Regions from separate parts of the Aeromicrobium sp. Leaf245 genome, predicted to be linked through region 1. Evidence: predicted binding sites of a transcription regulator. Region 1 holds the regulator's gene; each other region holds the start of a gene.

The links. The regulator LexA, encoded in region 1, represses DNA repair genes until DNA is damaged. The targets are predictions, from matches to a motif close to TCGAACANNTGTTCGA.
Region 2: a site for LexA is predicted at 1,195-1,210, ahead of NBW76_RS10585 (HNH endonuclease signature motif containing protein). Genes of this name have one in related genera too.
Region 3: a site for LexA is predicted at 1,150-1,165, ahead of NBW76_RS01045 (HNH endonuclease signature motif containing protein). Genes of this name have one in related genera too.

The regions. Positions count from the first base shown of each region.
Region 1 is NZ_OW824151.1:2,439,172-2,441,439, reverse strand. Features, by position in the region: gene NBW76_RS11960 (hypothetical protein) at 1-384, shown strand, start outside; gene lexA (transcriptional repressor LexA) at 484-1,260, opposite strand; gene NBW76_RS11950 (LysM domain-containing protein) at 1,640-2,029, shown strand; gene NBW76_RS11945 (type 1 glutamine amidotransferase) at 2,055-2,268, shown strand, end outside.
Region 2 is NZ_OW824151.1:2,135,116-2,137,383, reverse strand. Features, by position in the region: gene NBW76_RS10590 (hypothetical protein) at 280-984, shown strand; gene NBW76_RS10585 (HNH endonuclease signature motif containing protein) at 1,214-2,268, shown strand, end outside.
Region 3 is NZ_OW824151.1:213,841-216,108, reverse strand. Features, by position in the region: gene NBW76_RS01050 (PrsW family intramembrane metalloprotease) at 1-1,038, shown strand, start outside; gene NBW76_RS01045 (HNH endonuclease signature motif containing protein) at 1,216-2,268, shown strand, end outside.

The sequences.
Region 1 (2,268 bases):
GGCTGGATGTACCGCGACGCCTGCGTGGCGCAGAGCGCCGGTGACTACAAGCTCGTCACCATCAACAACGGCGACGCCACGTCGAACACCTCCAAGCTGCGCAAGGGCGCCACGATCTCGGGCAAGGTCTCGCGGATCGGCGGCAAGAGCAACAAGGAGATGCTGGTCTCGGTGTACTCCACGCAGGGCGTGCTCGTGATGCGCTCGGCGTACACGAGCTCCTCGGGCCGCTTCGTCATCCGCGGCCTCGAGTCGGGCAACTACCGGGTCCTGGTCAACGGTGACTCGTGGCGCGGCATCGGTCGCACCCACAAGGGCACGCAGACCAAGCGGGTCACGGCCGGCAAGTCCTACAGCGTGGGCACGCTCAACTTCCGCAGCTGAGCACAGCTCGCCCGGCACCGCTCGGGCGCCGACGCACCACGAGGCCCTCTCCCGTGAACGGGAGAGGGCCTCGTGGGTGATGAGCGCTGACGGTGGGTGTCAGAGGCGGCGCAGCACCGTCGTGACCTTGCCCAGGATCGTGGCGTGGTTGCCGTCGATGGGGGAGTAGTCGTCGTTGTGCGGCAGCAGCCAGATCTGGCCGTCCTTGCGCTGGAACGTCTTGACCGTGGCCTCGCCGTCGAGCATGGCGGCGACGATCTCGCCGTTCTCGGCGACCGGCTGCTGGCGGACGACCACGTAGTCGCCGTCGCAGATCGCCGCGTCGACCATGGAGTCGCCGCGCACCTCGAGCAGGAACAGCGTGCCGTCGCCGACGAGGGAGCGGGGGAGCGGGAAGATCTCCTCGACCTGCTCCTCGGCCAGGATCGGACCGCCCGCGGCGATGCGACCGAGCATGGGCACGTAGGTGGCCTCGGGGCGCTGGTCGCCGAAGCCGGTCTCGTCGACCTCGGAGTCGTCGGCCGAGCTGAGCGTGCGCCGCGCCTTGACCACCTCGGGCAGGAAGATCTCGATCGCGCGCGGGCGATTCGGGTCGCGCTTGACGTAGCCGAGGCGCTCGAGGACCCGCAGCTGGTGGGCGACCGAGGAGGTGCTGGCCAGGCCGACGGCGCCACCGATCTCGCGCATGCTGGGCGGGTAGCCGCGCTGCTCGATCTGGTCGCGCATGAAGTGCAGGATCTTCTGCTGCCGGCCGGTGAGGCCGGTCATCTCGTCGACGGGACCGTCGGGCAGCTCACGCACGGAGTTGCGTGAACCCTTCGGGCGGCCCCGACGCGGCGCGTCGGCGGAGGGGTCGAGGGTGCTGTCGTCGCTCATGATGCCCACGCTAGACCTCTGCGCGGACGTTTACAAACACATGTTCGACAGCGTGTCGCGCGTTCGAACGGCGCGCTCGATGGTTCCGCGACGGCGCTCGGGACGCCGTCAGGCGCGTGCGACGCGTCACAGTCGAACATGGTGTCGAAGATTCTTTCACTGGAATGACGGGCAATCCTGCTGTCCGTTCGGATTCCTGTTCGAAAGGGGGCTGCTTTTGTCGGCGCCTTCCCCTACTGTCGTACACGTGTTCGATCGAACATCTGTTCGTCGGATCCGCGGAGCACCACCGCCCCCGGAGCATCGACCTTCGAATGACATCGGCAGGTGCTCGATCGACACACCAAGACTCCTTCCTCTCCCTTCCCCGGAGGTCACCATGAGCACCATCACCGTCTACGAGACCAGCCGCTTCGCCCCGTCGTTCTCCCGTGGGATCGCCGCGGCTCCGCGCAGCACCACCGAGCCGGCTGCGGTCCGGCTGACCCGTCGGGGCCGCCTCGTGCTCCTGCTCGCCGTGATCGCGGCGCTGGCGGTCACGGTCGTCGCTCTCGGCTCCTCCACCGTCGCCACCTCAGACGCGGGCGCGGTTCCCGCCACCACGGTCGTCACCGTGCAGGAGGGGCAGACGCTCTGGCAGATCGCCGCCGACGCCAACCCCGAGGGCGACGTGCGCGACACGGTCGACGACATCATGCGCATGAACTCGCTGCCGAGCGCCGGTGCGCTGCAGCTCGGCTCCGACCTCGCGGTGCCCGTCTACGAGTGACGGGCCCGTCCGGCACCATGGGGGCATGAACGACGCCTCCACCAACCCGGGCCCGACGCCGGCGGACCGCCCTCTGCAGGTCCACGTGCTGGCCGATGACACCGACCGCTCCGGTGGCTACGTCACGGAGCGGCTGCGGGAGCACGGCGCCGAGCTGACCTGGATCGACCGCGACACGATCGACTCCCCGTGGTCGGCGACCGGTGTCGACCTGGTCCTCAGCCTCGGCTCGGAGCGCT
Region 2 (2,268 bases), 300 kb from region 1:
CAAATTAAGTGACAAACTTGACCCAGACCCGCTGGTCCAGCGATCCGTGACAACCAATCTGACAATCGCGGAGTCGGGGTCTAGACGTCACTGCGGGGAACTCGGACGACAGAACCCTGGCAAAAGTGACAACCCATCTGTCAACTGTCAAGTGCGCTCCTCCACTCCCGGGCGCACCCGAACCACCCAGCGAAGCCGTGCTCGCTCCGTCCAGGCGAGCCGAGGGACGATCCGGCCTCTAGAGTCGCACGATGTTCAGGGACAACGATCACCGTCGCGTTGCTGTCGCTCGCCCTCGCCGGCTGCACCGGGTCGAACGACCCGAGTGAGAGCTCCACCAACCAGCCCGCAGACGATGCGGTCGACCTGCGGTTCGCCTACTCCGGCGTCTCCGACGAGGGAACGATCGACCAGACGCTCACGATCACCAACACGTCCAGGACCCTCTCCGCAGCTCCGACCCTGTCCTTCGTGGCACTTGACTCGGACTCGGAGCCGATGACCGATGTCTCGGTGACCACGGTGTTCGGAAGCGATCGAGGTCTGGTCGTCGCGCCGGCGAACTACGAGGTGCTCGACATCCTGCGTTTCGAGGGCCCCGGGTCCGGCGACGTGGAGGACGTCGAGGTCACGGTCGAAGGGATGCGCACCGCCGAGGACGCCGGGACGGCCTATCCCGAGGTCGACTTCCTGGATGCCCAGGGAGAGCCGGTCGACCGTCCGTACGAGGCTCGCACGGCCAGGGTGAGCAATCCCGGCAGAAGCGACTACGTGGTCCGCCTCGTGGGGATCACCTGGAACCGCCCCGCCGAGGGGGAGTCGCAACAAGCTCTCACGGTCTCCCCTGTCGGCGAGCCGACACGTCTAGCGGCTCGCAGCGAGGCCGACGTGCGTCTCGCACCGACGGACGTGGCGACGTACGACAGCGTGAAGGTCTTCATCGCCGTGGAGCAGCGCGCCTCGACCTCGGCCGAGGACGCCTGAGTCGACTCCCGCGGCGACGACACCCGACGCCTCGTCTCCCCCGCGCTCGTGGCGATCCTGCGCCGCTATCCCCCGGCGCCGACGGGTCGCACTCCGGTCGCCCGACTCATGACCCGCCTCGACGTGAGCCTGAGAAGCGCGGACGGGTAGCTCCACTCCCCCCGATGCTTTTGGCACCGAGGCGAACGCGGCGAAACTCGGTGTCGGACGTCGAATCTATGTTCGTTACATGACCTCGACGGACTCTCTCCTCGGCCTCGCGACGGATGCGTCGCGGGTGCTGTGGCGGGCCGAGGCTGCGCAGGCTGCGACGGTGCTGGCGTTCGTGGAGGGTCGTCGGTCCGACGCGGTCGCGGCCGGGCGGAGCGCTGCTTCGGCCGAGGACGCCCGCCAGGTCGCGATCCTGGAGGTCGCGGTCGAGCTCGAGGTCGCGTCGGGATTCGTCGCGCACCTGGTCGCGACGACCAGGACCCTCACGGCGGACCTGCCGACGGTGTGGGCCGCCCACAGCGACGGTGAGCTCGATCGGGCGAAGGCCCGCGCGATCGCCTCGGCCCGGTGGCGCCTGCACGAGGTCGCGTCGGTGGAGCTGCTCGACGAGTCCGTGGTCCCCTACGCCACGACCCACACGCTGTCCCAGCTCAAGGGCTGGCTGCGCCGGTTCGTGGCACGGGTCGAGGCCGAGAACGTTGCACGGCGCCGCCGCGAGGCGACCGCCCAGCGCCACGTGACCATCACGGCGATGGACGACGGGATGAGCCTGCTCCAGGCGTTCATCCCGACCCACGACGCCCTGCTGATCGAGCGCAAGCTGTCCCTGGCCGCCAAAGCGCAACGTGCCGACGACCCCGACGACGACCGACGGTTGTCCCAGGCCCGCGCCGACGTCCTGACCGACCGGCTCCTGGGTCGCACCGCGGACGCCCCCGGCCGGGGCCGGTTCCACGTCGGGATCACCGTCTCCCTGGCCACCCTGCTGGGCCTGGACGACGAACCCGCCGTCACCGGCGACGGCCAGCACGCCATCGACCCCACACTGGTCCGCGAGCTCGCCACGCAGCCCGGCACGCTGTTCAGTCGCCTCCTGACCGACGAGGCCGGCGGCATCCTCGACGTCACCGAGCTCGGCCGCTTCCCCACCGCCCCACTCCGCCGCGCCCTCGAGCTCGTCGACGGCGTCTGCGACATCCCCACCTGCGACAAACCAGCAGAAGCGTGCGACCTCGACCACCAGCAACCCTTCGACCCCGACCACCCAGACCGCGGACCCACCACCGCAGGCAA
Region 3 (2,268 bases), 1.2 Mb from region 1:
TACGGGCTCTGGTACACGTTCGACACCGTCCGTGTCTTGGGCGGCACGACCGGGCAACCACTCGCGATCTCGGCCATCATCTTCTCGCTGTACGGGGTGGTCTTCTGGTGGTTCACCACGCACATCGACCGGTACTCCAGTCAGCCGTTGGACCTGCGGGTCGCGGCCTTCCTGTGGGGCGGCTTCGGGGCGACGTGGACGATCGCGTTGCACAGCAACACCGCGTTGATCGGCATCCTCGGCAAGCTCTTCGGGCAGGACTTCGCCAACGGGTGGGGCGCCGGCATCGCCGCCCCGCTCGGTGAGGAGCTCGGCAAGGGCGCCGGCGTCCTGCTGCTGCTCTTCATCGCGCCCCGAGTTATGCGCACGGCCTTCGACGGCTTCGTCATCGGCGCCTTCGTCGGGCTCGGCTTCGAGATCATCGAGGACATCCTCTACGCCATCAACTCCGCAGCCGAGAGCTTCGGGGCGGACCCGGTCGGCACGAGCCTGCACACCGTGATGCTCCGGCTCGGCACTGGCTTCAGCTCGCACATCGTCTACTCCGCCATCTTCGGAGCGGGCGTCGTCTACCTCGTCGGCACCCGCGCGCAGAAGCGTCGCCTCGGCCTCGGGCTTCTCCTGTGTGCCACGTCGATGCTCCTGCACGGGACGTGGGACTCCACGCTGGCCCTCGCCGGCGGCAACTCCGTCGTGGTCGGCCTCCTGCTGCTGGCCGGGGTGATCGTCTCGATCTTCATCGTGGTGTGCGTGTTCCACCTCGCGGTCGCGGGTGAGCGGCGGGCGATGCGCGACGTCCTTGCACCCGAGGTGGCCGACGGGACCTTGACCGACGACGAGCTCGTCGCCGTGAGTGGCGCCTGGAAGCAGCGGCGACGCTTCCGTCGCGCGGGGGGCGTCAAGGATCGGCGTCGTCGCGGTCATCGGCTCGAGGCCGCCCACGACCTGGCCGACGAGCTGGGCGCGGCGCGGGGAGAGGAGACCGACCGGGTTCGCTTCGCCAGGTCGGAGCTGAAGCGCTTCGCGGCCGAGAGGTAGTGCTGGGTCGGGTCGCGGAGGATTCGCGAGTCGCCCGTGGCGGGTGTCGCCGCCATGCTTCGAGCGAGGCGGGCCAGAGGTCCTCGGCAGGGCCTGACCTTGGTCATACATTCGAACATGTACTTGTTTCTTGTCTGATCTGCCCTCTAGAATGGGGGTAGACCAGCAGGAGGAAGCATGAGCGTCGCCGCACTCGACACCCACCCGGTGCCGTCGTGCGTGCACGGACTCCACGCTCTCCTCGACACGGTCCCCACCGCGGCGTGGGACGGCCTGGACCCCGCCGAGGTCCGTCGACTCCTGGTTGAGATCGGTCGCGCCGAAGCTCGGTTGTCGGCCCACAAGATGGCCGCCGCCAGGGTGCTGGAGAAGGCCCGCAAGGCTGCAGCCAACGGTGACGGACCGCGACCGGGGACCGGTACCTCTACCGGGGCAACGATCTCGATCGACTTCGGTGGTGACCGCGGCGGGGCCGATGCCCTGGTGAACACTGCGCAGCGGATCGAGGAGCAGACCACCCTCATCGAGAACGCGCTCGCTGCTGGTGTGATCAGCACCAAGCAGGCGGACCTGATCTCTCGTGTTCTCGCGAAGCTGCCCGACGATGTCACCCCCGAGCAGCGTGAGCGGTGCGAAGAGACCCTGTTGAGGGACGCTCAGCGACTCACCTTGAAGGACCTGCGTCTGCGGGGCGCGCGGATCACCGAGGTCTACCGCAAGACCGTCGACGAGGTCGACGCCGACGAGGACGAGCTCCTCCGCAAGAAGGAAGAAGCCGCGCGAGCCAAGACCAGCTTCTCGATGTGGGACAACAACGACGGCACCGTCACCGGACGCTTCACCCTCCCCGAGGCCCAGGGCGCGATGCTCAAGACCGCGCTCGACGCGCTCGCAGCCCCGCACCAGAAGGTCGGGACCGTCAACGCTGCGACCGGGCAGATGGACGAGGTGGGATTCGGGCAGACCTACCCCCAGCGCCTCGGCCACGCCTTCGCGACCCTGGTCGAGCACATCCCGGCCGACTCCCTGCCGTCCAACGGTGGCGTGTCCGCCGTGGTGACCGTCAACCTCGATCTCGACACCCTGATGGGCGGCGTCAAGGCCGCCGGGCTGTCGGACGGCACCCGCATCAGCGCCGGCGAAGCCCGCCGGCTCGCCTGCTCGGCCCAGATCGTCCCGATGGTCCTCAACGGCAAGCCGCTCCCCCTCGACCTTGGCTCCGCGAACCGG